2 regions of the Polaromonas sp. P1_F4 genome follow, and region 1 is predicted to be linked to the other one. Evidence: riboswitches for the same ligand, from Rfam matches in the RefSeq annotation. Region 1 holds a riboswitch; the other holds the start of a gene.
The links. Region 1 has a riboswitch for glycine ahead of gcvT (glycine cleavage system aminomethyltransferase GcvT). Riboswitches for the same ligand answer to the same signal wherever they lie in the genome.
Positions count from the first base shown of each region.

Region 1 (15,103 bases):
TCGACGAACTGGCGCTCATCGTGGACCGGGTCACCGTCTTGCGCGACGGACGCTACGTGTCCACCGAACGCCTGGCTGATACCAGTGTGGAAGAGATCGTGGCAAGGATGGTGGGGCGCTCGCTGGACGATGTATTCCCCAAAAGAACGTCCGTGCCCACTACCGACGTGTTGTTGCGCGTGCAAGGCCTGACACGCCAGGGTGTGTTTCACGACGTGAACTTTGAACTGCGCCGTGGCGAAATCCTGGGTTTTTCGGGGCTCATGGGGGCTGGCCGCACCGAGGTCGCTCGCGCCATTTTTGGTGCCGACCCCATCGACGCCGGCGAGGTGTTTCTGGCCGGGCAGCGTCTCACCATTCACTCGCCACGGGATGCCGTGCGCCAGGGACTGGCCTATCTGTCAGAGGACCGCAAGCACGACGGGCTGGCACTGAAGATGAATGTGGCACAGAACATCACACTGGCCAACATGGAAGCCGTGTCCAATCGTGCGGGCATGATCCAGTTTGCCAAGGAGCAGGATGCCGCACGCCACTACATCGGCGCACTCGACATCCGCACGCCCAGCAGCAGCCAGATCGTGCGCCTGCTCTCGGGCGGCAACCAGCAAAAACTCGTGATCAGCAAATGGCTGTTCCGTCAATCACGCGTGCTGTTCTTTGACGAGCCCACGCGCGGCATCGATGTGGGCGCCAAGTATGCGATCTACCAGTTGCTCGACCAGCTCGCAGGGCAGGGCATCGGCGTCGTGATGATCAGCTCCGAGCTGCCCGAAATCATGGGGATGACCGACCGTGTCGCGGTCTTCCATGAAGGCCGCCTGGTCACCATCCTCCCGACCCGCGAGACCCACCAGGAGGAGGTCATGCACTACGCCTCCGGCCGCAGCGTGCCGCCTCTGCCCGCCGACCAGCTGACCCACTGAACCCTTCAAGACTTCTTTCCCGAACCACATCATGACCGAACAACAACAAGACCTGTTTCAGAAATTTGCCGCGCTGGCCAGCCTGCTGGGACTCATCGCCATCTTCTCGTTCACCAGCAACGCCTTCTTCAGCGTGGGCAATGGCATGACCGTGGCGCTCCAGGTGACCTCCATTGCCTACCTCGGCATCGCAGCGACCTGCGTGATCATCACCGGCGGTATCGACCTCTCGGTAGGTGCCATCCTGGCACTGTCCGGCGTCGTGGCCGCCATGCTGGTCAAGGCGGGCGCGCCCGTGCCGCTGGGCATGTTTGCTGGCCTGCTGGTCGGTGCACTGTGCGGGCTGATCAACGGCCTGTGCGTGACGGTGCTCAAACTGCCGCCCTTTATTGCCACCCTGGGAATGATGCTGGTGGCACGCGGCGTGGCCTTGCAGCTGACCGATGCCCGCGCCATCAGCGGCCTGGGCGACAGCTTTGCGGAACTGGGCAACGGAGCCTTGTTCCGCATCGTCAATATCGGTGCGGACGGCTTCCCCGATGTGGTGTTCGTCGGCATCCCTTACCCCGTGGTGCTCATGATCGTGCTGGCGCTGGCCGTCTCCATCCTGCTTAACCGTGCCACGTTGGGCCGCCATCTGTACGCCATCGGCTCCAACCTGGAAGCCGCCCGGCTCTCGGGCGTGAATGTTAATGGCGTGACGCTGTTTGCCTATGTGCTTTCCGGCCTGCTGGCCGGGCTGACCGGCTGCGTGCTGATGTCACGCCTGGTCACGGCCCAGCCCAGTGAAGGCCTGATGTACGAACTTGATGCCATTGCCGCCGCGGTGATAGGCGGCACCTCGCTCACGGGTGGTGTGGGCACGGTGTCGGGCACCGTCATCGGTGCGTTCGTGATTGGCATCCTGCGCAACGGTTTGAACATGAGCGGCGTGTCCGCTTTCACCCAACAAATTCTGATTGGCGTCGTCATCCTGCTGGCCGTATGGATCGACCAGATGCGCCATCGCAAGTGATCCCTACCGGCAGGGCTTACCGGGACTTCGAGAGACAACCTCCACAACCACTACCCATGAGGAAAGAAATGAAAAAATTTGTCCACACACTGATCGCAGCCGCTCTGGTGGCTGCGTCGTCGATGGCTATGGCCGCCGACAAGGAAATTGCCGTCATCGTGAAGACCGCCAACTCGGATTTCTGGCAAAACGTGAAGAAGGGTGCCAACGCTGCCGTGGGAAATCTCAAGGGCTACACCGCCACCTTCCAGGGCGCAGCATCCGACACCGACCTGGCCGGGCAGGTGGCCTTGGTGGAAAACGCCGTGAACCGCAAGGTCGCCGGCATCGTGCTGGCCCCGTCGGATCCGGATGCCTTGATCCCCGCCATGAAAAAAGCCTGGGAAGCCAAGATTCCTGTGGTGTTGATTGACTCTGCCGCATCGGATTCCGGCAAGGCTTACTACCAGTCCTTCCTGGCCACCGACAACAAGACTGCCGGAGAAATGTCCGCCAAGACGCTGATCGAGAAAGTCGGTACCACCGGCAAAATTGCCGTCATGTCCTACACCGCGGGCTCGGGCTCCGAAATCGGCCGCGTGGGAGGTTTCACCGACTACATCAAGAAGCATTCCAAGCTGCAGATCGTGGGCCCCTTCTACTCCAACTCGCAGATGGGTACCGCACTGAACCAGACCACCGACGTGCTGGCCGCCAACCCCGACCTCAAGGGCATCTTCGGCGCTAACGAACCCACCGCTATCGGCATGGGCCGCGCACTGGTTCAGTCGGGCAAAGCCGGCAAGGTGGTCGCCATTGGCTTTGACGGAAACTCCGACCTGCAAGGCTTTGTGAAAGACGGCACCATCGAGGCGATTGCCGTGCAAAGCGCCTTTGAGATGGGCAACCTCGGCGTAAAGACGGTGGCGGAAATCGTGGCAGGCAAGAAAGTGCCCGCCTTCCGCGATACCGGTGTGTTGATGGTGACCAAGAAAAACATCGACACGCCCGCAGCCAAGAACGTTCTCTACTAAACCGTTCCAACCCAAGGACCCTCCGGCACCGGCTGCCGGAGGATGGGCATATGCACACCACGGATCTGAAACTCCTTCCCCGCGTGGACCTGCGGCTGACAGCCCTGGGCCTGGGCTGTTCGCAAATGGGGGGCCTGTACCGTGCCACCAGCGCCCGCGAGGTAGAGGAGGTCTTTGCGAACGCCTGGGCGGCCGGCGTGCGCTATTTCGACACGGCACCCTACTACGGCTACACCCGCTCCGAGCACCGCCTGGGCGCCCAGCTGGCCGACTGCCCCCGGCACGAATATGTAGTCAGCACCAAAGTGGGCCGCCTGCTGCGTCCTGATGCCAGTGTGACTGCTGGCGATGGCGGATGGGCCAACCCCTACCCGTTTCGCCCGCAGTATGACTACAGCTACAGCGGCGTGATGCGCTCATTCGAGGACAGCCAGCAACGGTTGGGTCTGGCCCACATCGACATCCTGTACGTACACGACATCGGCCGCGACACCCACGGCGAACAGCATGCGCATTACTGGCAACAATTGACCACGGGGGGCGGCTTCCGCGCGCTGGACGAATTGCGCGCAAGCGGTGCCACCAAGGCAGTGGGCCTGGGCGTGAACGAATGGCAGGTGGTGATGGACAGCATGCAGGAGTTCGACCTGGACTGCACCATGCTGGCCGGGCGCTACACCCTGCTGGAGCAGGACTGCATCACCCCCTTTCTGGGCGACTGCATGCGCCGCGGCAACGCCATCGTGGTGGCCGCGCCGTTCAACTCCGGCGTCCTGGCGGGCAACACCAAATTCAATTATGCGGAAGCCCCGCCCGCCGTGGTGGCGCGCGTGCAAGCCTTGGCGTTGGCTTGCGAGGAATTCGGCGTGCCCTTGCAGGCCGCCGCACTGCAGTTTCCACTGGCGCACCCTGCGGTGGTGAGTTGCGTCACCGGCACCCGCACCGCAACCCAGCTGCAACAGAACGTCGCCTGGCTGGAGACGCCCATTCCCGCCACGCTGTGGCAGGCCCTGCGCAGCCGCGACCTGCTGCATCCCGATGCGCCGGTACCAGTCTGAGGAAGACCCCATGCTGATCGACGCACACCCGCATTTCTGGAATCTGGCAAACCGCACTGGCCACTGGCCGCCATCTTTGGCGGCAATGCGCGCCGCCTGTACCACCTTGGCCAACATATAGACGGAAATTGACATGCAACGAATGGGATGGGTCATTGGTATCGACCCCCGACACATCGCCGAATACAAGCGCCTGCACGCGGCCGTCTGGCCCGCTGTGCTGCAGCGCATTCACCAATCGCAGGTGCGCAACTACAGCATTTTTCTGCGAGAGCCGGAAAACCTGCTGTTCGGCTACTGGGAATACCACGGCCGGGACTTTGACGCGGACATGGCCGCTATCGCCGCTGATGCCGAGACGCAGCGTTGGTGGACCCTCTGCGGCCCCTGCCAACGCCCCCTTCAAACCCGCAGCCCAGGCGAGCACTGGGCCGCCATGGAATCCGTATTCCACATTGACTAACCACTTCCACCCAAGGATATCTATGCTGACAGTCATTTGCGAAACTCCCGGCGTGCTGCGCACGGTCGAAGGGGCCATGCCTATCCGCAATGAAGGCGATGTGCTGCTGCGCATCCGCCGCGTGGGGGTGTGCGGCACCGATCTGCACATCTTCACCGGCAAACAACCCTTCCTGGCCTATCCACGCGTCATGGGCCACGAAATCGCGGGTACCGTAGAGGAAGCTCCAGCGGACAGCCCCCTCCAGGCCGGCGACAGCGTCTTCGTCATGCCTTACCTGTCATGCGGCCGGTGTGTAGCCTGCCGCCAGGGCAAGACCAACTGCTGCGTCCACATCCAGGTACTGGGCGTGCACCGCGACGGCGCCTTCACCGAGTATCTCAACGTACCCGCGCAGTTTGTGCGCAAGGCAGAGGGTGTTTCACTGGACCAGGCCGCCATGCTGGAATTTCTGGCTATTGGTGCCCACGCCGTACGTCGCGCCGACGTACAGCCCGGCCAGCGTGTACTGGTGGTAGGGACGGGTCCCATCGGCATGGCTGCCTTGCTATTCGCCGGCCTGCGTGGTGGCCAGGTCACAGCGCTGGACACGCGAAAGGAGCGGGTGGAATTCTGCAAACAACACCTGGGGGCGCATGCGGGTGTTGTGATAGGTGACAAGGACCTGGACGAGCTGCGCGCACTGACCAACGGAGATTTTTACGATGTCGTTTTTGACGCCACGGGCAACGCAAGGGCCATGGAGCGCGGCTTCCAGTTCATTGCCCATGGCGGCAAGTATGTGTTGGTGTCGATAGTGCTGGACAATATTACGTTCGCCGATCCGGAGTTTCATAAACGCGAGGCGACGCTGCTGGGCAGCCGCAATGCCACCATGGAAGACTTCGAAACGGTGCTTGAGGCGATGCGGGGCGGCAAAATCCCCACCGCGGCACTCAACACCCATCGCATGGCCCTGGCCGATGTACCTGCCCAGTTCGCCACCCTGCTAGACCCCACGCAGGGCGTGGTCAAGGCGCTGATCGAATGCTGACCGGGGCCTGCACGTGAGCACGCCCATCCTCCAGTTCGGCACCGGGCGCTTTCTGCAGGCGCATGCAGACCTGTTTGTGTCCGAGGCCCTGGCCCAGGGCCAGGCGCTGGGCGGCATAACTGTGGTGCAGAGCACAGACAGCCCGCAGAGCAGCGCGCGCGCCGCGGCACTGGCACATGGCTACCGTGTCGAATTGCGCGGCATGCAACATGGCCGGCGTATCGAGGAAACCGTGCAAGTGAACGCAGTCCAGGCCGTCTGGCATGCCCGCCGCGACTGGACACTGTTGCGCGATGCCATGGCTACCACCGTGCAGGTCATCATCTCCAACACCGCGGACATGGGCTATGTGCTGGACGACTCCGACACCGCGGCGCTGCTGCGTAGCCCGACGACGACGACGCCGCCGCGCAGCTACCCGGCCAAGCTGGTGGCGCTTCTGCACCACCGCTGGCAGCAGCAGCCGGAGGCTCCCCTGACGCTGTACCCCTGCGAACTGGTCAGCCGCAACGGTGACACACTGCGCGACCTGGTATCCACGCTGGCACAGAGCTGGAGCGTTACGCCGGCCTTCCTTCGCTATGTGCGGGAGCACTGCGTTTGGGTCAATTCACTGGTGGACCGCATCGTGTCGTCTCCGCTGGAACCCGCCGGTGCGGTGGCCGAGCCCTACGCGCTGTGGGCCATCGAACACCAGCCGCGCATGGTGCTTCCTTGCAGCCACCCGGCCATGGTGGTGACGGATGCACTGGCCCCATTCGAGCAACGCAAGCTCTGGCTGCTGAATCTGGGCCACACCATATTGGCCGAACGCTGGCGGCTGCTGGGCGGTGCTGCGGACATGACCGTGGTGCAGGCCATGCACACCCCGGCACTGCGCACCCCGCTGGAGGCGGTGTGGGCCGACGAGGTGCTGCCGGTATTTGACGCCGAGGGCACAGGTGCCGAAGCCCGCGCCTACCTGGTGGAATTGCGCGACCGTCTGCTTAACCCGTTTCTGGAACACCGTCTGGCCGACATTGCCAAGGACCACGCGCAGAAAAAGCTGCGCCGCCTGGCACTCGTGGTGGAGCGCGCCGCGGCGCTGCAAGTGCCCATCGCACAGACCCAGCTGCGCAATGCGTTAGCTGAAACCGGAAGCACCCTGGGCACTGGTGCCTGAATCGCCGGCTGGTCACCTGCGTTTGATGACATGCTGCGGCGCAACATCCGACGTCGCGAGCCCTCATGCCTGCCTTCTCCGGAGGAAGAAGGGGCCAGTCCGTCAGCGCCCGGGTGTGGAACGGAAATTCGCCGCAATTGCGCCTCCGGGGTTACGATGCGTAAACCATTCACTCCGTCGGTGGTTTCATGGTGGCACTTGCCGCACAATTCGATTCGCCCCGCCGGCTGCATCAAAGAGCCAGCGACCGGCCGCAGGACTGGCTTGGCACAACGCCCCTGCTGGACCTGGACGACACCAAGCTGCGCCTGAAGGCTCGCTCGATTGTCCAGCTGTGCCGCACCGACCGGGACAAGGCACTGGCTATCTATCGCTTCGTCAAGCGACTGCCTTATACCAAGCGGATCAAGCTGCAGTACCCGACCGCCCGCGACGTACTCGAGGCGCGCGCGGGCGACGGTGACGACAAGGTGACGCTGCTGATTGCGCTGATGCGCTCCGCCGGCATCCCGGCTCGTGTGCGCTACATGGAGATGCGGGGCGAGATGCTGCGCGGCCTGATTCCCCGGGCCACGCCGGCGGCGCGGCCGCTGGCGGAGTTCTGGCTGGGCCGTTGGGTGCGTACCGACACCTACATCTTCGATGCCGAATACGTGGCTGCCGCCCTGGAACGCCTGAAAGCGAACGGCTGGGAGTGCGGCTGGGGTATCCACATCAATGCCCAGCTTCTGTGGGACGGAAAGAACGACGCCTTCCTCGGCGGTGTGCCTACCGAGCAGGACCCCATGCTCACGCGGCTTCTGTGCGTGGTGAGCGATCCCCTGGAACTGGTGTCGGCTTCCCTGCGCGCCAACGGGCTGCGTTACCGCCGATCGTTGCGGGCGTTGCAATGGAATGCGCTGGCTCCGACCATGATTCGGGCCATTCGTGAGTTGCGGGCCGGCTCGCGTTTTTATTGAAACGCGCTGCTTGGAAAATCGGCTTTCGCCTACCCGATCCGCTGTAACAAGCCCGGCACGGAGGACGCCAGCATCGCCAGGCCCGAGCAGGTCAGCAGGCTCAGCACCAGCCTGCGAAAAGCCAGGTCACTGATGCCTGTGTACACCCGTCCACCCAGCCAGGCGGGAATGAGAGCGGCGGGCGCGACGATGGCCAGCATGGGGAGCGTCTCGCGGGTGACCAGTCCGGCGGCGCCGTAGCTGGCCATGGTGACGGTCAGCACGGCCAGGTTGAAGCTCTGGATGACGGCGCGCTGGGCAGCTTTCTCATAGCCCCGCAGCGTGCACCATAGCGTCGGAATCACGCCACTGAAACCGCCCAATGCCCCCATGAAGCCACCGGCGACGCCGACCGTACCGTCGGCGACACGGCCTCCGTGGTGAATGCGCGGAAGCTTGCCCGAAAAAAGCATGGCCGGGCACCATAGCGCCAGCAGTGCGCCGAGAAACAGCTTGAACAGCTGGACATCGAGCTGCGGCAACAACAGCAAACCCAGCGGAAGCCCGAGCAGGCCGCCGGCCAGAAACGGCAGCAGGCGCTTCCAGTCAGTCACGCGGCTGACCGTGAAGGCCGCCATGACCTGGCCGGTCAGGCCGCCGAACACCGCCATGACAGCGGCCAGCTTCGGGTCTATGGCCCAGGCCCAGAAGGACATGGCGACAAGGCTGAAGCCAAAGCCCGACAGGCCCTGGACAAACCCCGCCGCCGCCGCGCCCGCGACGATGAGGATGATGTGAGCGTCAGTACCTGCCAACACAGTGTTGACAGGTCCTAGGCGTAGTCACTCACGGGCACGCAACTGCAAAAAAGGTTGCGGTCGCCGTAAACGTTGTCGACGCGGCCAACCGGCGGCCAGTATTTGACCTGCTTGAGCGAGGCCAATGGGAAGGCGCCGATTTCGCGGGAGTAGGGGCGGTCCCAGTCAGCGCCCATCAGGCTGGCCGCGGTGTGCGGCGCATGCTTGAGCGGGTTGTTGTCTTGCGGCCATTGGCCAGCTTCGATTTTTCGGATCTCTTCGCGGATGGCGATCATCGCGTCGATGAAACGGTCCAGCTCGGCCAGGGTTTCGCTTTCGGTCGGCTCGACCATCAGGGTGCCGGGCACAGGGAAGCTCAATGTGGGCGCGTGAAAGCCGTAGTCCATCAGGCGCTTGGCCACGTCTTCGGCGGTGACGCCGCTGGTTTCCTTGAGCGGGCGCAGATCGAGAATGCATTCATGCGCGACATGGCCGTTCTCGCTGGCGTAGAGCGTCGGGAAGTGGTCCTTCAGGCGCGAGCTGATGTAGTTCGCGCTCAGGATGGCGACTTCGGTCGCTTGCGTCAGACCTTCCGGGCCCATCATGCGGCAATACATCCAGCTGATGGGCAGCACCGCGGCATTGCCCAGCGGCGCAGCCGAGACAGCGCCGACGCCGTTGACGGGAATCCCTGCAGTGGCATGGCCGGGCAGGTAAGGCACCAGGTCAGCCACCACGCACACCGGGCCAACACCGGGGCCGCCGCCGCCGTGCGGGATGCAAAAGGTTTTGTGCAGGTTCAGGTGGCTCACGTCGCCACCGAACTCGCCTGGCGCGGCCACGCCCACCAGTGCGTTCATGTTGGCGCCGTCCACGTAAACGCGTCCGCCATGGCTGTGCACCATGGCGCAGAGCTCTTTCACCTGGGTTTCAAACACGCCATGTGTGCTGGGGTAGGTAATCATCACGCAGGCGAGGTTGGCGCTGTGCTGTTCGCACTTGGCCTTGAGGTCGGCCATATCGACATTGCCCTGCGCGTCACAAGCAGTGACGACGACGGTCATGCCCACCATCTGTGCACTGGCCGGGTTGGTGCCGTGGGCCGACGATGGAATCAGGCAGATGTTGCGGTGGCCCTGGCCTTTGGCCTCGTGGAAAGCTTTGATGACCAGCAGGCCCGCGTATTCACCTTGCGAACCGGCATTGGGCTGCAGGCTGATGCCCGCGTAGCCGGTGGCCTGGCACAGCCAGTCGCGCAGCTGCTTGTCGAGTTCTGCGTAGCCTTGCAGTTGATCGGCAGGGGCAAACGGGTGGATGTTGGCGAACTCCGGCCAGGTGATGGGAATCATCTCGCTGGTCGCGTTGAGCTTCATGGTGCAGCTACCCAGCGGGATCATGCTGCGGTCCAGCGCGAGGTCTTTGTCGCTGAGCATGCGGATGTAGCGCAGCATGCCGGTTTCGGAGTGGTGGGTGTTGAACACCGGGTGCGACAGGAAGGCGCTGGTGCGACGCAGCTCGGAAGGAATCAGCGATTCAATGCCTTTTTCAAACGCACTGACCACGGGCACGGTCTGGCCGGGTTTGGCGAAGAAGGACCAGAGCAGTTCGATGTCCTTGCGGCTGGTGGTTTCGTCCAGCGACACGCCCAGATGGTTATTCAGGCGAAAACGCAGGTTGGCGCCCGTCGAACGTGCGCGGTCAGCTATCAAATTGGTAGCGTCACCTGTCTTCACCGTGACGGAGTCGAAGGCGCCCGTGTTGGTGATTTCATAGCCCAGCTCTTTGAGGCCCTGCACGAAGATGGCCGTGTAGGCCGCCACACGCTCGGCGATGCGCTTGAGGCCTTGCGGGCCGTGGTAGACCGCGTACATGCTGGCGATGACGGCCGGCAACACCTGCGCGGTGCAAATGTTGGAAGTGGCTTTCTCGCGGCGGATGTGTTGCTCGCGGGTTTGCAGCGCGAGGCGGTAGGTCGGGTTGCCGTGGCTGTCGATGGTCACGCCGACCAGGCGGCCGGGCAGCGAGCGCTTGAATTCGTCGCGGCAGGCAAGGTAAGCGGCATGCGGCCCGCCGTTTCCCATGGGCATGCCGAAGCGCTGGGTGTTGCCGAGCGCAATGTCGGCATCCCATTCACCGGGCGGGGCCAGCAGCGTGAGCGCCAGCAGGTCGGCCGCAACGCAGAGGGCTGCGCCATCGACATGCGCCTGGCCGGCCAGCGGGCGCAGGTCATGGATGCTGCCTGTGGTGGCGGGGTATTGCGCCAGCACGCCGAAGTAATTGCCTTCGGCCATCAGTTGCGGCACCGTGACGGCTGCCGTGCTGACCTTTACTTCGATGCCCAAGGGCTTGGCGCGGGTCTGGATCACCTCAATTGTTTGCGGGTGGCAGTCGCCTGCGACGATGAAGACATTGCTTTTGCTTTTCACGCTACGCTTGGCCAGGGTCATGGCTTCGGCGGCGGCGGTGGCTTCGTCGAGCATGGAGGCGTTGGCGATCGGCATGCCGGTCAGGTCGCAGACCATGGTCTGGAAGTTGATCAGCGCTTCCATGCGGCCCTGCGAAATCTCGGCCTGGTAGGGTGTGTAGGCCGTGTACCAGGCGGGGTTCTCCAGGATATTGCGCAGGATCACGCCGGGCGTGCAGGTGCCGTAGTAACCCTGGCCGATGAAGTTCTTGAACACCTGGTTCTTGGCCGCGATGGCCTTGAGCTGCTTGAGTGCTGCTGCCTCCGTCACAGGAGCCGGGATGGCCATGGCCGTGCTGCGTGCAATCGAGCGCGGAACGATGCCTTCCACCAACGCGCGCCGCGAAGCCGAGCCCACGATGCTGAGCATGTGGACTTCGTCGGCGTCGTCAATGCCGATATGGCGGGCAATGAATTCGGAAGGATTTTCAAGATCGCCCAAGGGCTTGGCGGATTGCATCAACATGTCGGGTCCCGTGTCAGGCTTGGCAGCCAGGAATCAAAAAAAGTCGGTCAGAAAATCAGGCGGCGAAGGCTGTGTAACGGGTCTCGTCCATCAGCGCGTCAAGCTGTGAAGGGTCAGATAACTTGACCTTGAAGAACCAGCCGGCGCCCATCGGGTCGCTGTTGGCAAGCGATGGGTCGTTTTTCAGGGCTTCGTTGATTTCGGTCACTTCGCCGCTCAAGGGCATATACACGTCGGCCGCAGCCTTGACGGATTCGACAACACCGGCGGTTTCTTTCTGGGCGAAAGTGGTGCCGACAGCCGGCAGGTCCACAAACACCACGTCGCCCAACGCGTCCTGCGCATGCACGGTGATGCCAACGGTGGCAACGTTGCCTTCAATCTTGACCCATTCGTGGTCTTCGGTGTATTTGACGGTCATGAGGTTCTCCGGGGTTGAGTGGTGGGGTGAAAAAAATGAAGTGACAGCTTCAGGGTCTAGCCGCGGTAATAGCGGGCGGGAACAAAAGGCATGGCGGCGACTTCCATGGGTACGGCCTTGCCGCGCACCATCGCGTTCACGCGTGTGCCCAGCGCGGCGAATTCAGGTTTGACATAGCCCATGGCCACCGGCTGGTTGATCGTGGGGCCCAACAGGCCGCTGGTGATCTCGCCGATGACTGCGCCATCGGTGCTTTGCAACTCCGTGTGGTCGCGCACCGGAACGCGCTCCAGCGCAATGAAACCGACGCGCTTGCGTGTCAGCAGGGAAGGGTCGGCCAGCTGTGCCAGGATTTTCTCCGCACCGGGAAATCCACCGGCACGTGCACCGCCAGTGCGGCGAATTTTCTGCATGGCCCAGTTGAGGTTGGCCTCCACCGGCGTGGTGGTGGTGTCAATGTCGTTGCCATAGAGGCACAGGCCCGCTTCCAGCCGCAGCGAATTGCGCGCGCCCAGGCCGATGGGTTTGACTTCAGGTTGCGCGAGCAGTTCGCGTGCGAGTGTGTCGGCTTGCGAAACCGGCACGGAGATTTCAAAGCCGTCTTCGCCGGTGTAGCCGCTGCGGGTGATGAAGCAATCGCAGCCGGCCACGTCGAATCGTCCGCCGGTCATGAACACCAGTTTCTCGACACCCGGGGCCAGCCGCTGCAGGGCAGTGACGGCTTGCGGGCCCTGTAGCGCCATGAGCGCCATCTCCGGCATGGGAATGACTTCGCAGCGCGAGCCGATTTTGGCCTGTATGTGCGCGATGTCACCCACCTTGCACGCGCCATTGACGATGACAAACAGGTCGCCGCCGTTCGCATAGTCACGGTTGAAAAACATCAGGTCGTCGATGATGCCGCCCTCGTCGTTCAGCAGCAGGCCGTAGCGCTGCTTGCCGGCGGGCAGGTCTATGACGTCGACGGGTATTAGGGATTCAAGGGCGGCTGCAGCATCAGCACCCACCAGGCGTAGCTGGCCCATGTGAGAGACATCAAAAAGGCCTGCCGCCTGACGCGTGTGGTGGTGCTCGGCCATCAGGCCCGCAGGGTATTGCACCGGCATGGAATAGCCCGCAAAAGGGACCATGCGTGCGCCAAGCTCTAAATGCAGGTCGTGCAAAGGCGTTTTAAGCAGGGTTTCGGGGGCGGCAGAAGAGGTGGACGAATCGGACAAGGCATTCTCCAGGGGGCAAACAGGTAAAACCATGAGTTGCCCCTGCTGTCCACTTTACCTGAGAGATTCACCCGGCGATGCAGGCTTGCTCCTTCGGTGGGCTGCCCGTGAAAGGCGGCCTCTCTCCAGTAGGGAACGCCTTGCCGCGTGGTGCGCCGCAGGGCGGTTGCCAGTCCTTTTGCCTGAGCGTTCAGTGCGGCCCAAGGGGTGCCCTTGGGTGTACGTGCGCCTTCGGCGGTTTTCGCTAAGGAAAACTCTCTCCTGACCCGGCAAGTGTAACGGAACCGGCTGTGCGGTCGGTCAGTTTGATCAGGCGGCCAGATGCTGGGGCAGCAGCATGGCGATCCGCTCGCTGATGGAGTCGGCACGCTCATGGCCCGCGATTTTTTCGATTTCCTCGATCATTTCGCGCGAGGCGCTGAGCATGGTCTCGCGGTCCTTGGCATTGCGCAGCGCTTCGCGAAAGCGCTCGGCCATCTCCGGGTTGCGCCGGGCGAACATACGCTCGCAGATGTCGAACAGGAACATCCGGGTTGTGGCAAGCGAGCGCTTGCCTTCAAATTGATCGGCAGAGACCTGAATGGCCTGGGTGGTTTCGGGGCTGGGAAAGTTCTGTAACTGCGCCGGCGTGAGTGTTTGGGCGGGTGCAGGCGCAGGGTTTTTTGCCGATGCGGACGTCTTGCCGGGATGGGCTTCCAGAAAGCCGTCGCGCAAAAGGCGCAGGGCAATGGCTTCGCCGTCGCCCTCAAACAGCGGTCGGAAGTCCTGGGCAGACTTGCTGCCGTCGGCCATCAGCAGAAGGGTGCGCTCGCGCTGGCCTAGCGTTCTCACGCCGGGCTTGAGCTCGGCGCGGGCACGGTCGGTTTTATGGAGCTGCATGGATTTCATCCTCAAATGAAAGTAAGGGCCTGTTAACGCTATTTATGCAAATGCGAATGGGGTGAGAAAGCCGCCAATCAAGGCGCGTGACGACGCCCAGACTTCTGTCTGGGCTAGGAGAGCAACGCCGAGTGGCGGCTTTCTCACCCCATTCCCTCCGGGTTGCGATCAAAAAGGCCCTGCGCGGCGTTGCAAAGCCTTGACGGGGTTCACCCCGCCTGCGTTTTGCGCCTTGCTCATGGCTTTTTTGACTCGCAACGCATCTTGCATAAATAGCGTTAACAGGCCCTAAAGCATCGCCTGCGTAGATGACAAGGGCGTGAAACCCCGTCCGAAAAAATAGCTATTTGGCGTAGACCAGATCGCGCAGGCCAAGGGACAGCTGCGGTACGTAAGTGATCACCATCAGGCAAGCCAGTATCACCAGTACAAACGGGAGCAGGTGGGTCACGATGCGGTCCAGCGATATCCTGGCGACGGTGCAGGCTGCAAACAGGTTCACACCGAATGGCGGCGTGATCATGCCCAGCGCAAGGTTGACCACCATCACCAGCCCGAAGTGCACCGGGTCAATGCCGAAATGCACGGCCACTGGCGCCAGGATGGGCGCCAGCACGATGATGGCGGCGCTGGTTTCAATGAACATGCCGATGATGAACAGCGCCGCGTTGACGCCCAACAGGAAGAGGGCGGGCGACTGCAGCACGGCTTCCAGCCAGTGGCCTATGGCGTCCGGCACGCCGGCCCGCGTGATCAGGAAGGCGAACAACCCGGCATTGGCGATGATGAACATGATCACGGCACTGGACAGCACCGATTTGCGCAGAATGACGTACAGGTCGGCCGGCTTGATCTCGCGGTAGATCACGATGCCCACGACCAGCGCATAAAACACCGCCACGGCAGAGGCTTCGGTCGGCGTGAAAATTCCGCCGTAAATCCCGCCCAGAATGATCACCGGCATCAGCAGCGCCCAACCTGCCTGCCAGGTCGCCTTGCCAAAGCTCAGGCGGCCGTCGCCGTCCTGTTTGCCCCAGCCTTTCCAGCGGCAATACAGGTGGACGAAGAGCATCAACGCACCACCGATCAGCAGCCCCGGGCCGAAGCCGGCAATGAAGAGTTCGCCGATCGAAACCTCGGCGCTTACGCCGTAAAGAATCATGGGGATGGAAGGCGGAATGATCACGCCCAACTCGGCGCTGGTGGCCTGCAGCGCTGCGGCGTAGGCGGTGGGGTAGCCGTGCTTGATGA
Region 1 is NZ_JBFUBP010000001.1:241,984-257,086, forward strand. Features, by position in the region: gene AC1DYQ_RS01205 (sugar ABC transporter ATP-binding protein) at 1-926, shown strand, start outside; gene AC1DYQ_RS01210 (ABC transporter permease) at 958-1,941, shown strand; gene AC1DYQ_RS01215 (ABC transporter substrate-binding protein) at 2,010-2,954, shown strand; gene AC1DYQ_RS01220 (aldo/keto reductase) at 3,005-4,012, shown strand; gene AC1DYQ_RS01225 (L-rhamnose mutarotase) at 4,146-4,475, shown strand; gene AC1DYQ_RS01230 (zinc-binding alcohol dehydrogenase family protein) at 4,498-5,508, shown strand; gene AC1DYQ_RS01235 (mannitol dehydrogenase family protein) at 5,522-6,670, shown strand; gene AC1DYQ_RS01240 (transglutaminase-like domain-containing protein) at 6,859-7,629, shown strand; gene AC1DYQ_RS01245 (sulfite exporter TauE/SafE family protein) at 7,659-8,426, opposite strand; gene gcvP (aminomethyl-transferring glycine dehydrogenase) at 8,441-11,335, opposite strand; gene gcvH (glycine cleavage system protein GcvH) at 11,391-11,756, opposite strand; gene gcvT (glycine cleavage system aminomethyltransferase GcvT) at 11,813-12,973, opposite strand; glycine riboswitch at 13,009-13,112, opposite strand; glycine riboswitch at 13,132-13,247, opposite strand; gene AC1DYQ_RS01265 (hypothetical protein) at 13,283-13,852, opposite strand; gene AC1DYQ_RS01270 (TRAP transporter large permease) at 14,196-15,103, opposite strand, start outside.

Region 2 (15,103 bases), on a different contig from region 1:
GCCCCTCGGCCTTGACCAGCGAGGCCGGCGGCAAGACGGAAGCACCGGGTAACTTGAGTGGCGACACCTGCGGCGCAAACCCGGCTTTCATGTTGGCCAGCGTAAGGCTTTGCCACTGCGCGAGCACAGGCGCCGCTTTTGACGCGTCACCGAGGTCGGCCACCGCCACCGCAAAAGTGGCGCCGCCGGCATCACAACCCAACATGCGCAAGGTAGTTGCCGGGCCACCCAGTGGAACCACCTTTTCGGCTTTGTCGGGCTTGCAGGGCAAAAGCAGCGCCAGGCGCGTGCCCTCGGGCCGAACCTCGCGCCAGTTCAGCGTGGGGCTGCAGGCCGTGAGCAAAACCAGTACTGACAGGAAAAAGGCGGCGACCGGCCGCGGCGAGAGGTGCGCAGCGCCCCCGGAAATCGTAAGCATGCCTTGGACTTTACAGGGAATCAAAAAAAGCAGCCCGTTTTGGGGCGAACCTAGGGCAAGCCGCTCCGTCCAGCCCGCTTCAGTACCGATTTTGGGTTGATACAGTCCCGGCCACGCACCAAGCTGGGCACGATGTTTGCTCATGCCCGCATGTGCAGTATGGAAAGAACTCAGGCTTTGCCATGCCATGATGCGGTCCAACAATCACAACCGTTCAATGATGATGGATTTCAAAACACACCGATTACTGGCTGCTCTGCTGCTATGTGCTGCAAACCCTGTCTGGGCTTTGGAGCTGCAGAATCAAAACTTTAGCGACGACGAAATTTTCTCGGCTGTCGTTAACCGGTTTAAAAAGCCGCTTCAACACCGGTTCAACCCTGCCGCCACGGGCGAGCGAAAACCCCTGCTAGTGCTGGGACCTGCGCTGAAATTCGGCAAAAAAATCCAGTCCCAAACATTTACCCACGTGACGCAGCAAGAGCTGGTGGCGGAGCAACAGGCGGTTTTTATATTGGTAGAGAAAGCGCGCCCGAATCCCGAGCGGACCGAACTCTATGTTGATTACGACATACCGAGCAATGCGTCTTTCGGCGTGCTGAAGGTTTATCCCAAAGATGGTGTGCTGGTCGTTGAAAGCCTTGACAGCTTTCGATCATCTTCGGGCGCCAGAGCCACTTACGGCAAGCTCTACAAGGGCGTGGCTTGCCAGGACAACACCGAAATGGCGTATCGCTGGAACTACTACGAACGCAACGCCTCAGGCGGGCGTTGCCCTGACAAGATGTTTACCGAATTTACGGATTACGGCGGTTAACCGAACTACGCCATGCCCTCGCCTGCACACCTTCCCGGCACCAATCAGCCCGTCTGGCGCGACAAACTATCGCAGCTGCTCGAGTCCACCGGCGAGGGCATCTTCGGCATCGACATGGACGGCCGCTGCACTTTCATCAACCGTGCCGGCGCCGAGCAATTGGGCTATGCCCCCGCCGACGTGCTGGGCCACAACATGCATGAGCTGGCGCACCATTCCCATGCCGGCGGCGCGCACTACCCCGAGCACCTCTGCCCCATCTTTAACGCCTTTCGCAAGGCGCTGCCCTGCCGCATCGACACAGAGTTCTTCTGGCGCAAGGACGGCAGTGCGTTTGCGGTCGAATATTCGTCGCACCCCATCGTCGAAGGTGGCGTGGTACAGGGCGCGGTGGTGACCTTTGTCGACATCTCTGCGCGCCGCCAGGCCGAGGACGCACTGCGCCAGGCGCATGCGGTGCTGGAGCAACGCGTGAGCGAACGCACCCAGGCCTTGTCTGAAGCGCTGCAACACCTGCGCGAGCTCACCGCCTACACCCACACTGTGCGCGAGGAAGAACGCACGCGCATCGCGCGCGAGGTACATGACGAGCTGGGCAGTCTGCTGGTGGCGCTGAAGATGGATGTGGGCTGGCTCGACAAACGCCTGGGCGAACAGCAACAACGCGAACCCGGCGACGCGCAGGCCATGCGCGACACCATGCGCAGCAAATGCCAGAACATGGGCCGGCTGATTGAAAACGCGGTCGACAACGTGGGCCGCATCATCACCGACCTGCGCCCCAGCATCCTGGACCACCAGGGCCTGTGGGCGGCGCTGGACTGGCAGGCGCATGAGTTTGTGCAGTCGGCCGAGCTGGCCCTGGACTGGCAGATGGACGTGGCCGACGCCGCACCGCTGCCCGAGCCTTCGGCGATTGCCGTCTTTCGCATCTTCCAGGAAATGCTCAGCAACGTGGGCCGCCATGCAGCCGCCAGTCGTGTAGCTATCACCATACGGGCCACGGCCAAAGACATCAGCATCGCCGTGCAGGACAACGGCCGCGGCGCCGAAGCCGCCGCCTTTGAAGCAGCCAATGCTTACGGCGTGATGGGCATGCGGGAGCGCGCACGCCACCTGGGCGGCAGCCTGGAGATCACCAGCCAGGTCGGCCATGGCTCTCTCTTTCACCTTCGGATTCAATTATGAGCACCCTCAAAATCCTGATCGGCGACGACCACCGCATCGTGCGCGAGGGCCTGAAGCAGGTGCTGGCCGACGCGTCCGACATCGAAGTGGTGGCCGAAGCGGAAACCGGCCCCGACATCCTGCGGCGGGTCGACGCTTTGGGCGGCGACAAAGGCCTGAGCGCGGTGCTGCTGGACATCGCCCTGCCCGACCGCGACGGCCTGGATGTGCTGCAGGCCCTGAAAAAAAGCTGGCCGCGCCTGCCGGTGCTGATGCTCAGCACCTACCCCGAAAAGCAATACGCGGTGCGCTGCATCAAGCTGGGTGCGGCCGGTTACCTCAACAAAAGCGCGAATCCCGACGACATGATTGCCGCGGTGCGCAAGGTGGCGGCTGGTGGCATGTACGTTTCAGCCGCCACGGCCGAAGCGCTGGCCAGCGCAGTCGGTGGCAACGGCGGGCGCAGCGGCGCTGAAGCCCTGTCGCACCGCGAACACCAGGTCTTCCGCCTGCTCACGGCCGGCAAGTCCGTCGGCGAGATCGGCACGCAACTGGGCCTGGCGTCCAACACCGTCAGCACCTACCGGCTGCGCATTCTTGAAAAAACCGGCGCCAAAAATGACGTGGAACTGGCGCTGTACGCCGAACGCCACGCAAAAACATCTGCCAGCTCCTGACGGCGCAATTGGCGCGGCCTTGTCCTACGGCCGCTTGGGTGCCCGCTGATTAAAAAGCACCCACCAGCGCTGCATGCTGGTTGCAGACGGCGCCGCCGGCTCAACCCAAGGAGTATTTCAATGACAACCGTCACCGACGTGATGACCCGCAATGTGCGAACCCTGGCCTCCACTGACACAGTGGCTTCGGCCGCGAAAGCGATGGACGAACTCGACGTGGGCGTGATCCCCGTGTGCGAGGGCGACAAACTGCTGGGCGTCGTGACCGACCGCGACATCGTCGTGCGCGCCGTGGCGCAGGGCCTGGACGGTGACACGCCGCTGAGCAAGGTGATGAGCAAAGACGTGCGCACCGCCCGCGAAAGCGACGACCTGGACACGGTGCTCGCCGAGATGGCTACCAGCCAGATACGCCGCCTGCCGGTGCTTGATGCCTCGGATGGCCTGGTCGGCATCATTTCGATTGGCGACATCGCGGTCAAGGGGCAGGACGAAGAAGACGTTGGCCAGTCGCTGGGCGAAATCTCCTCACCGGCGTGATCGCCCCCACCGCAGGGTACCGGGCGGTGCCCTGCGCGGATTTGGTGCGGTGACGGCAACGCCGCGCCGCTGTGCGCAGGCGCGAAGCTGCTGAAGGTTCAAAAAAACCATTAAACGCCTGCGCCGGCGCACAAAAAGGCAGCATGCCGACTCCGCTGCGCCGGTTTTTGTAGTGAGTGCCCTACACACTGTCATGGCATCCACAGCGAAATGCGGCACCTGCCGCGCTTTCGCCCCAATTGGCCAAAATTGGCCCGCCGCTTGCAAGACAGCCGCATCTTCCAAAGAAAGGTGTGCGCCATGTCTGACCTCTTTTCTCCCTACGACGCCGACCAGCCCCTGATGCTCAAATGCAGCTGCGGCAGGGACCACAGCGCGGCCGATCACCATGCCGCCAATGCGTCTGCCGCCAGCCCGCAAGCGCTCTCGCACAGCTTCATGGAAGCCAGCCTGGTGAAGGCGCTGTTCCCGGTTGACAGCGTGCGCCGCAACTTCCTGCGCGCGGTGGGCGCCAACACGGCGCGCGCTGCTATTGCCTCGGTGCTACCGCTCGGCGCGCTGGAGGCCATGGCGCAAGACCGCGTGCCCCTGGAAAAGAAGGATCTGAAGATCGGCTTTATCGCCATCACCTGCGCCAGCCCGCTCATCATGGCCGACCCGCTGGGCTTTTACAAAAAAGAAGGCCTGAACGTCCAGCTCAACAAGACCGCCGGCTGGGCGCTGATACGCGACAAGATGATCAACAGGGAGCATGACGCCTCCCACTTCCTGTCACCCATGCCGCTGGCAATGACCATGGGCCTCGGTTCCAACCAGGTCAACATGAATGTGGCCAGCATCCAGAACACCAATGGCCAGGCCATCACGCTGCATGTGAAGCACAAGGCGAATCGCGACCCGAAGAACTGGAAAGGCTTCAAGTTCGCGATTCCGTTCGAGTACAGCATGCACAACTTTTTGCTGCGCTACTACCTGGCCGAGAACGGCCTGAACCCCGACACCGACGTGCAGCTGCGGGTGGTGCCGCCGCCCGAGATGGTGGCCAACCTGCGCGCCGGCAATATCGACGGCTTCCTCGGCCCCGATCCTTTCAATCAGCGCGCGGTGTACGACGAGGTCGGTTTCATCCACATCCTCTCCAAGGAAATCTGGGACGGCCACCCCTGCTGCGCCTTTGGCGTCAGCGACGAGTTCATCCAGAAGAACCCCAACACCTTTGCCGCGCTGTACCGCGCGGTGCTGGGTGCCTCCTTCATGGCCAGCCAGCCCAAAGACCGCGACCTGATCGCCAAGGTGATCGCGCCTACGCAATACCTCAATCAGCCCGAGGCCGTGCTGCAGCAGGTGTTGACCGGAAAATTCGCCGACGGCCTGGGCAATATCCGCAACGTGCCGGACCGCGCCAACTTCGACCCGGTGCCGTGGCAGAGCATGGCGGTGTGGATGCTCACGCAGATGAAGCGCTGGGGTTATGTGAAGGGTGAGGTTAACTACAAACAGATCGCCGAAAAGGTCTTCATGCTGACCGACGCCAAGAAGCAGATGGCGCTGGCCGGCTTCAAGCCGCCTGAAGGCGCTTACAAGAAGTTCAAGGTCATGGGCAAGGAGTTTGATCCGGCCAAGCCTGACGATTACGTGAAGAGCTTCGCCATCAACAAATTATGAGCCCCCACGGTCACTCACTTCGTGTTGCCTGCGGCCTTTCCCTGCCCCTTTCATCACAAAAGGGGCCGCTGCGCCTGCGGCCGGGCAAAGCCGGTTCCGCGGCCCCGGCTTGGTTTTCCTTGGCGACCCAAGCCCGCTCACCTCTTGTCTCGCCATGAAATCTTTAAATTTGAAGGCGGGACTCGTCTCGCTGCTTATCTTTTTCGCCTTTCTGGGCATCTGGTACGTGGCCACGCTGCCCGCATCCGGTACGCCGGCAGCCAGCACGGCGGGCCTGAGCGCCGAACAGATCGAGTACCAGAAGATGATGGGCAAGGACCCGGGCAACACCAAGACCACCGGCTTCCCCACGCTGGGCCAGATGGGCACAGCCATCTGGAAGCAGGTGTCCGACCCGCTGTATGACAACGGCCCCAACGACAAGGGCATCCTGATCCAGCTCGGCCATTCGCTGGCGCGTGTAGGCCTGGGCTTCTTGCTGGCGTGCGCAATCGCCGTGCCGCTGGGTTTTGTGATCGGCATGTCGCCGCTGCTGCGCCGGGCATTTGACCCTTTCATCCAGGTGCTTAAACCGATTTCGCCGCTGGCGTGGATGCCGCTGGCGCTCTACACCATCAAGGATTCATCCATCTCGGGCATTTTTGTGATCTTCATCTGCTCGGTCTGGCCCATGCTGATCAACACCGCCTTCGGCGTGGCTTCAGTCAAACGTGAATGGCTCAACGTGGCCAGCACGCTGGAAGTGAGTCCCCTGCGCAAGGCCTTCCAGGTGATCCTGCCGGCGGCGGCACCCACCATCCTGACCGGCATGCGCATCTCCATGGGCATTGCCTGGCTGGTGATTGTGGCGGCCGAGATGCTGGTAGGCGGCACCGGCATCGGCTACTTCGTCTGGAACGAGTGGAACAACCTCTCACTCACCAACGTGATCTTCGCCATCCTGGTCATCGGCATCGTCGGCATGCTGCTGGACCTGGCCTTCGCTCAGCTGCAGAAGGCGGTGACCTATGTGGAGTGACACGGCCACACGCACTCACACAGCACGCCCCCAAACGAAAGAACACATGCAGGGATTTCTCAAGATCGAAGGGCTCAGCAAAGACTTCAGCACCACCCTGCCCGCCCGGCCGGTGTTTGCCGATGTGTCTTTCAGCATCAGCAAGGGCGAGTTCGTCTGCATCATCGGCCACTCGGGCTGCGGGAAGACCACCATCCTCAATGTGCTGGCCGGACTCGACGGCGCCACCGCCGGCCACATCTTCATGGAAAACCGCGAGATCGGCGGCCCCAGCCTGGAGCGCGGCGTGGTGTTCCAGAGCCATGCACTCATGCCCTGGCTCACCGTGCGCAAGAACATCGCGTTTGCGGTGGTGTCACGCTGGGCCGATTGGACTTCGACACAAGTCAATGCGCATGTGGAAAAGTTCGTCGCCATGGTCGGCCTTTCAGCCGCCATCGACAAAAAGCCGTCGCAACTCTCAGGCGGCATGAAGCAACGCGTAGGCATTGCCCGCGCCTTTGCCATCCAGCCCAAGATGTTGCTGCTGGACGAACCCTTTGGCGCGCTGGACGCACTCACACGCGGCACCATCCAGGACGAGCTGATGGCCATCGTGCGCGAGACCCAGCAAACCGTCTTCATGATCACCCACGATGTGGACGAAGCCATCCTGCTGGCCGACCGCATCCTCTTGATGAGCAATGGCACCGACAACGAAGGCGTCTACGCACCAGGCCGCATCGCCGAAGAAGTCATCAACCCATTGCCACGAGAACGCACGCGCGCCGGCCTCCACCACCTGCCCGGCTACTACGAGCTACGCAACCACATCGTCGATTTCCTGGTCACCCGCGCCAAGGCGCATTGACCGCCCGTTTCACTTTCACTTCACCCAAACCATCTCAAACACAGGAGCAAAGAAACCATGAACCGCAACGACATCACCGAAAAAATCATCACCGTCAAAGTCAGCAAAGGTATCACCTGGGAATCCGTCGCCAAAAAAGTCGGCCTCAGCAAAGAGTGGGTCACCGCCGGCTGCCTGGGCCAAATGACCTTTGACGCCAAACAGGCCAAAGTCATCGGCAAGATTTTTGGCCTGACGGCTGAAGAACAAAAATGGCTGCAAGTCGTGCCCTACAAAGGCTCACTGCCAACGCCCGTGCCCACCGACCCGCTGATCTACCGCTGGTATGAAATCGTCAGCGTCTACGGCACCACGATCAAGGAACTGATCCACGAAGAATTCGGCGACGGCATCATGAGCGCCATCGACTTCAGCATGGACATCGTGCGGCAGCCTGACCCCAAAGGGGATCGGGTGAATGTGGTGTTGTCGGGGAAGTTCTTGCCGTACAAGACTTATTGAGCCGACGGCGTGTGGCTCGTCGTTTAAGTCGCGCTTACGCCAGAAAAGTCAGATAAACAAAGACAACGGCGGCAACGGTGCAAGCCAGGACCACTGCCGCAACAACCTTGAGAAGACTTGAAAGGCGTTGCCACCCGTCACAAATCTGATCAAAGGTCAAACCCGTGGCCAGCTGAATGACGAAGTAAGGGATGAAATAGAGCGGTATGGCCTGCAACCCGCGCCCGCGTCCGGGTCGCAAGTAACCTGCATCCACCAGCCAGGCGACGGGTTTGAGCAGCGCAACATAGATGCACCCGACGATCACCAGAACGAGGATCGCAAAGACTCTTGGAGACAAGGGTTTCAAAGATTTCACGGGATGGTTCGCTGTTAAAGCTTCGTAGGATCGCCAAACGTCTTGTTGAGTCGCACCGCCTCTCTGACGAGACGTCGCGACAAGGCCGCGTTGACCTCATCACCCTCGTGAAACTCTCTCGTCGCCATTTCGTACTTGCCGCCGGGTTTGAGCAGCGGGTCCATCTCGCGAAGGCGCTGCCCACGCCAGAAACCGAACAACGCGCGGTTTTCTTCTGCTCGGATCAGCAGCGCCGGCCCGTTCGACAGATAGACCAGATGACCCCACTTGATGACTTCTTCCAAAGCGGCGCCACCCAGGACAGCTGCCCGTAGTTGCTCAACCGTCGCACGATGCCAGCCGGACAAGGCCGCGACGTATGCATCAGGGCTCGTGGCCGGGGTGGTCTTCTTCATCATGAAAAGTGTTCCCTGCTTGTGGCGATCTTCTCGACTGTCGTGTTGATCCGATTCAGGCAAATCGCTTTCTGAGATACCGATCAATTGAGTTGAGAATTTTGAAGCGATTGCGTTTAAGCGTGGCGAACGTGGGAATTCGCCCGATTATTCTTGATAGGCGCCAGTCATTCATGAGCATTCTTCGCAACAGGACCTTGTTGCCGGCAACATGCGCTCGAATCACTACAAGTTGCTCGGTGTTCCAGGACCAAAGAATGCCTTCCGCAACTTTGATTTGGATGTGAGCGGCCTCTGGCCAAGTGAGAGACGTTGCAATCTTTCCGCACTTCCCACATGCGCCGCGACCAACTATTGAGCCGCAGATTTCACCTTTAAGAACTGTATAACCGCCGCTCTCAGGGTTGTATGGGTAGGCGGGAACAGGGTCGGGATTGAACAGGTAAGGCGCTTCACACTGATCGCACGTCGCTTCAATGACAGATGGGCGCTCATATGTCCAGTAACGGCTCTCGACGGGATTCCAGAAACGCCGGATCGAGCGATGAAGTGGATAGAACGGCGGCATTTCACGCATGACGAGGTCTGACTTTTTGATGGATCTCGCAGCACCGCCAGCCAACATCGGCCAGTGCGAAATAACCCGGCTTGGATTTCTGAAATTCTAGCGAAGCGACAGCCTACATTAACCGGCCAAAATGCACTAGATCGCTCGAGCTTCAAAGTTATCGAGCCACTGTTTATTTTGTACCCATGCAACTCGCTCAGGCCTTGACCGGATGCTCCTGAAACTGTTTGGCGGCATCACAAATCTCATACCACGCCGGTTTATTGGCAACAAACTCGTGAAACATGTTGCGGACCTCGGGGTCGTCATCCAGGCTGTTGGCCGCAACCGGAAAGGAGTCCTGCTGCGATTCCACTTCACCGAGCGCCGTACCGCACTTCTGGCAGAAGCACCTCGCGTACTTGAACGGCGGTTCCGGCTCATAACGGGATACCAACTCGCGGCCTCGAATCCAGTGAAAAGCGTTCTTTTTGACAAAAACAAAAGTGCTCGCACCTACTTTCCTGCAGCGGGAGCAATGACACGTGCCCATCATGCTCGGAACCTCTGACAACTCAAACTGAATGGCGCCGCAGCAGCAGCTTCCTTTGATCATCTTTCTTTCTCCCTTATTGTTTACGTCAGGACGATACTGTACAAACATACAGGCACAACATCAAGAGGAGCGTGAGTGAATGGGGGCCGATAGCGCCAAGAGCTAAAGGCAAAATGCCCTCATGAACTCTTTAGACGGCATCCGCATCCTCGACCTCTCCCGCGTGCTCGCGGGCCCCTGGTGTACCCAGACACTGGCTGACCTGGGCGCTGACGTCATCAAGATTGAGCGGCCCGGTACGGGCGATGACACGCGGACCTGGGGGCCGCCGTTTTTGAAGGACGCGCGGGGGGCGGACACTGAAGCTGCCTACTACCTGGGCACGAACCGCAACAAGCGTTCCGTGACCTGCGACATTGCGCAGCCTGCGGGCCAGGCACTGATGCGGGAGCTGGCTGCGCATTGCGATGTGTTTGTGGAGAACTTCAAAGTAGGCGACATGGCACGCTATGGGCTTGATTACGCCTCGTTGAAAGCCATCAACCCGCGCCTCGTGTATTGCTCGGTCACGGGCTTTGGGCAGAACGGGCCTTATGCGGACCGTGCGGGGTATGACTACGCAATTCAGGGCATGGGCGGGCTGATGAGTGTGACCGGTGAGCGCGACGACCTGGGCGGCGGGCCGCAGAAGGTGGGTGTGGCGGTGGCCGACCTGATGACGGGCATGTATGCGACGGTGGCGATACTGGCCGCGTTGCGCCATGCCGAGAAAACCGGTGAAGGCCAGCAGGTGGATATGGCGCTGCTGGATACCCAAGTGGCGATGCTGGCCAATCTGGGCGCCAACTACCTGGTGAGCGGCAAGGCGCCTGGCCGGGCGGGCAATGCGCACCAGAACATCGTGCCTTACCAGGTGTTTGAAGTAGCGCCCGCGGCTGACGGCAGCAAGGACCATTTGATCCTCGCGGTGGGCAATGACTCGCAGTATGCGAAGTTCTGCGCGGTGGCCAACATTCCGGAGCTGGCGACCAACCCGCTTTTTGCCACCAACCGCAACCGCGTGCTCAACCGTGGCCAGTTGGTGCCGATCCTGGAAGCGGTGATGAAAACGCGCAGCAAAGCCGACTGGCTGGGTGCGCTGGAGGCGGCGAAGGTGCCGTGCGGTGCGATCAACAGCCTGGCTGAGGTGTTTGCCGACCCGCAGATCGAGGCGCGCAAGATGGTGACGGAGTGGAAGCACCCGGTGAAGGATGATTTGAAGCTGGTCTCCAGCCCGATCCGTATGAGTGCGACGCCGGTGCGCACCGACCTGCCGCCGCCGCTGCTGGGCCAGCACACGGACGAAGTGCTGCGCGAGGTGCTGAACTATTCAGCCGCCCAGTTGTCTGAACTGAAGAGTGGCAAGACCATTTGATACAGCAAGCTTCAACAAAAAGGTGACGCGATGAAACACAATTTTGTTCTGGTGCACGGCGCGTGGCATGGCGGCTGGTGCTGGCGGCGGGTGGCGCAGGCGCTGCAGCTGGACCACCACAAAGTCTTCACGCCGACGCTGACCGGCCTGGGCGAACGCGCCCATTTGCTCTCACCCACGATCAACCTGGACACGCACATCAACGACGTGATCAACCTGATCGAAGCGGAAGAGCTGCACGAGGTGACGCTCGCGGTGCATTCCTATGCCGGCATGATCGGCACGGCCGTCACTGACCGCATGCCCGACCGCATCAAGCACCTGGTGTATGTGGATGCGGTGGTGCCCAAGCCCGGCGAGAGCTGGAGCAGCACGCAGGCCAGCGCCACGCAGCAGCAGCGCATGGCGGCGGCGCAAGCTTCACCCAGCTTCAGCTTTCCGGCGCCCGACCCGGAGGTGTTCGGCCTGCACGATGCCGACCGTGAATGGGTCAAGCGCCGGCAGACGCCGCACCCCGGCAACACCTACCAGGCGCCGCTGGACTTTGACGTGAAACGCGTGGCGGCCGTGCCGCGCACTTTCGTCAGCTGCACGCAGCCGGCGCTGGCCACCATCGAACCCAGCCGCCTGCGCGTGAAAGACCCGAAATTCTGGGACGGTGCATGGCTGCCGAATTCGCGCGTGGTGGAGATCAAGACCGGCCATGACCCCATGATCACCGAACCGGCTGCGCTGACGAAGATTTTGCTGGAAAGCGCTGAATGAGCCCGGTGGGCCGCCGCCAGTTCACCGCCGCTTTGGTAGGCGGCCTGGCCTTGCCCGGGCTTGCGCTGGCCAAAGACACGGCCTTGCCTGTGCCCGCGTCCTTGCCCGTGGCGGCGGGGTTTGCCATCCAGAAAAATGAACCCCTTGTGCTGCTGATCAGCCTGCCCGGCTGCCCCTTTTGCGAACTGGTGCGGCGCAACTACCTGCTGCCAGCGCAGCGTGACGGCAGCCTGCAGGCCTGGCAGCTCAACATCAGCGACCGCGTCACGCCGCTGGCTGGCTTCGACGGCAAGTGGACGACAGCCGCAGCCCAGGTTGCTGCATGGAAAGCGGGCTTCACGCCCACCGTGCTGTTTCTGGGCCCGGCCGGGCAGGAGCTGGCGGAACGGCTGGTTGGCCTGGCGTCTACCGACTTTTATGGCGCTTACCTGGAAGAGCGGCTGGCACAGGCGCGCAAAGCTGTGCTGGCGCTCAGGTAAATGAAATGCAGATCGCCCCATTCGCAGCCGTGGGGATTTCTGGTTGCTATTGTTTTAGTAGCTGCTCGCGCCCGTCTTTATTGGGCTGAAGGCCTTTTTCATGCTCAAAATGCCCTAAAAGTGGCCTCACAAACGATTCTGGCGTGCCGCGCAGCGTTTTTCGCCCCTGTACAACAACCCACCAGCCACGCCCCGCATGACTGACCAGGAATCGCTGCTTGCCGCTATCCACGAGGAAGTGGTCTTGCAGGCCTACGACCCGGCCTGGCCCCTGCAGTTTGTGGCTGAGCGGGACCGCCTGCGTGCGCTCTCCCCCCAGCTGCCGGCCCGCCTGATCGACATCCAGCACATCGGCAGCACGGCCGTGCCCGACCTGGCGGCCAAACCGGTGATTGACATGCTGGCCGGTGTGGAATCAATCGCGGCGGCTGAAGCGCTTCTGGCGCCGCTGTGCGCCAACGGTTACACGACCTCCGCTGAATTCAACGCCTCGTTGACTGACCGTAAATGGCTGATGCGCTGGGCAGAAGGGCGGCGCACCCATCATCTGCACCTGGTGGTTCACGGCGGTGAGGTGTGGGCGCAGCGCCTGCGTTTTCGCGACGCCCTGCGTTCGGACCCGGCGCTGGCGGCGCGCTATGCCGCGCTCAAGGCGGAACTGGCGGCCAGGCACCCGGGTGACCGCGAGGCCTATACCGATGCCAAAGCCGCGTTTGTGAAGGCGGCGAGCGAAGGCTGAGCCGCCCTGCTTCCTACTATTAAGCGCCTGAATCAACCCGCTAGACCTGTACTGAACGCCCTATTCACGCTTGGAAAAACAGGCTTCGGTGGTAAATTCAAACCCGTTCAAGCAGGAGAGCGCTGCCCCCCAAGGCAGCCACCGAAGGCGCAAACTTCCATAATCGCTCAGGTCCCGTACTGCCCGGAACACACAGCCGTCTGGAGAGACGCCGCACGCAAGGTGCAGCGCACCGAAGGAGCAAAGCCGAAGCTTGTCATCGACATAAAAGCAGCGGCTGAATCTCTCAGGTAACAAGGACAGTGGAAGCGGCCGCAAGCATGTGATGGCTTGGCGGTTGCCACGATTCTTCCGATTCAACAGCAACCCCTGGCACGGCGCTTGCGCTACTGCAATGTTCTGCTTGAATGAAAAGGAACTGCCATGAAAGTCATGGTTTTGGGTGCGGGTGTCACGGGTATCACCACGGCCTGGTATTTGTCGCAGCGGGGGCACGAAGTCACGGTGGTCGAACGGCGCGGCGCGGCCGCGATGGAAACCAGCTTTGCCAACGGCGGGCAAATATCGGTAAGCCACGCAGAGCCTTGGGCCAACCCGGGTGCGCCGCTGAAAGTGCTGCAGTGGCTGGCTCGTGAAGATGCGCCGCTGCTTTTCAGGCTGCGCGCCGATGTGAACCAGTGGCTGTGGGGGCTGGAGTTCTTGCGCAACTGCACGCCCGCGCGCACGGCACAAAACATCAAGCAGATCGTGAACCTGGGCATGTACAGCCGCGGCGCGCTGCAAAAGCTGCGTGCCGAACTGGGCCTGCTGTACAACGCGCAGACCAAAGGCATCCTGCACTTCTACACCAGCCAGGCCGAGTACGACGCCGCGCAGGAGCCCGCGCGCATCATGCGCGAGCACGGCTGCGAGCTGGACATGAAAACCGCCGATGAGTGCGCGGCGATTGAACCCGCACTGGCGCAATGCCGCGGCAGCATCGTCGGCGGCAGCATGACCCCCAGCGATGAATCAGGTGACGCGCACGCGTTTACCGCCGCGCTGGCTGCGCGCTGCGAACAAGCCGGTGTGAAATTTTTGTACAACACGACCGTGCTGGGCCTGGACGCTGCGCAAGGACAACTGAACGGCGTGCAGGTGGCCATGGGCAGCGGCGAGGCCGGGGGCCGGGTCGAAATGCTGAAAGCCGATGCGTATGTGATGTGCCTGGGCGCTTTCAGCGCGCAGTGGGCCAGGGTGCTGGGGCAAAGCCTGCGCATCTACCCGGCCAAGGGTTATTCGGTCACCTTGCCCGTCATCAACGAAGCCGCTTCTTACCAGGTGAGCCTGACGGACGACGAGTACAAGCTGGTGTTTTCACGTTTTGGCAACCGCCTGCGCATTGCTGGCACGGCAGAGCTCAATGGCTACAACACCGAGCTGAACCTGGTGCGCTGCAATGCCATCGTGCGCCGCGTGAAGCAGCTCTTTCCCGAGATGACGGATGGCGAAGGCGCGCAGTTCTGGACGGGCTTGCGCCCGGCCACGCCGAGCAACGTGCCTTACATCGGCAAGAGCAAAGCTTCCAACGTCTTCCTGAACACCGGCCATGGCACGCTGGGCTGGACGCATGCGTGCGGCTCGGGCGCGGCGATTGCCGACATCGTGAGCGGTCGCGTGCCGGAGGTCGACTTTGCCTTTACCGGGATGCCGGCGCCGGGGCGTGTGATGGCCTTGCCGGGGATGGTGAAGGCCTGAGCAAGGCCTGAAAAGGGGGTCTGCAGCACGGCGTCCTGCAGCAGGTGGGCGGAAACGGTAATATCGCCCTCCGTTCATCAGCTGCTTGCCGCCATGACATCACCCGCCACCACGCCCCCCGACGGTCTTCCCACCTACAGGCTCCTTACCGGCCCGGATGACGCGAGCTTTTGCCGTCGGGTGAGTGAAGTGCTTGCCATGGGTTACGAGCTTTACGGCTCGCCGGCGGCGACCTTCAATGGCGAGAACGTGATCGTGGCGCAGGCGGTGCTGTGGCCTTCGCTGCGGAAGGCAGGCTGATGCACGTCGACCAGCCCCTGAACCCTGCAACGCTTCAGGCCATGGCGGATTTTCCGCGCCAGCTGGAACGGTTTTTTGAGGCTGTTCCTGAAAGCCACCGGAATTGGACGCCACCGTCGTGGGAAGGCATTCCCAGCGAACACTTCACCGCCATTGCGCA
Region 2 is NZ_JBFUBP010000005.1:18,878-33,980, reverse strand. Features, by position in the region: gene AC1DYQ_RS11830 (hypothetical protein) at 1-418, opposite strand, end outside; gene AC1DYQ_RS11825 (hypothetical protein) at 636-1,235, shown strand; gene AC1DYQ_RS11820 (sensor histidine kinase) at 1,248-2,423, shown strand; gene AC1DYQ_RS11815 (response regulator transcription factor) at 2,420-3,079, shown strand; gene AC1DYQ_RS11810 (CBS domain-containing protein) at 3,200-3,619, shown strand; gene AC1DYQ_RS11805 (CmpA/NrtA family ABC transporter substrate-binding protein) at 3,920-5,284, shown strand; gene ntrB (nitrate ABC transporter permease) at 5,439-6,302, shown strand; gene AC1DYQ_RS11795 (ABC transporter ATP-binding protein) at 6,292-7,152, shown strand; gene cynS (cyanase) at 7,210-7,653, shown strand; gene AC1DYQ_RS11785 (hypothetical protein) at 7,688-8,011, opposite strand; gene AC1DYQ_RS11780 (DUF1801 domain-containing protein) at 8,026-8,409, opposite strand; gene AC1DYQ_RS11775 (hypothetical protein) at 8,462-8,983, opposite strand; gene AC1DYQ_RS11770 (GFA family protein) at 9,171-9,569, opposite strand; gene AC1DYQ_RS11765 (CaiB/BaiF CoA transferase family protein) at 9,691-10,923, shown strand; gene AC1DYQ_RS11760 (alpha/beta fold hydrolase) at 10,954-11,688, shown strand; gene AC1DYQ_RS11755 (thioredoxin domain-containing protein) at 11,685-12,167, shown strand; gene AC1DYQ_RS11750 (GrpB family protein) at 12,364-12,906, shown strand; glycine riboswitch at 13,097-13,218, shown strand; gene AC1DYQ_RS11745 (D-amino acid dehydrogenase) at 13,330-14,643, shown strand; gene AC1DYQ_RS11740 (DUF1737 domain-containing protein) at 14,737-14,943, shown strand; gene AC1DYQ_RS11735 (DinB family protein) at 14,943-15,103, shown strand, end outside.
Region 2: linked by a shared signal. The riboswitch ahead of AC1DYQ_RS11745 (D-amino acid dehydrogenase) and the one ahead of gcvT (glycine cleavage system aminomethyltransferase GcvT) in region 1 are both predicted to bind glycine.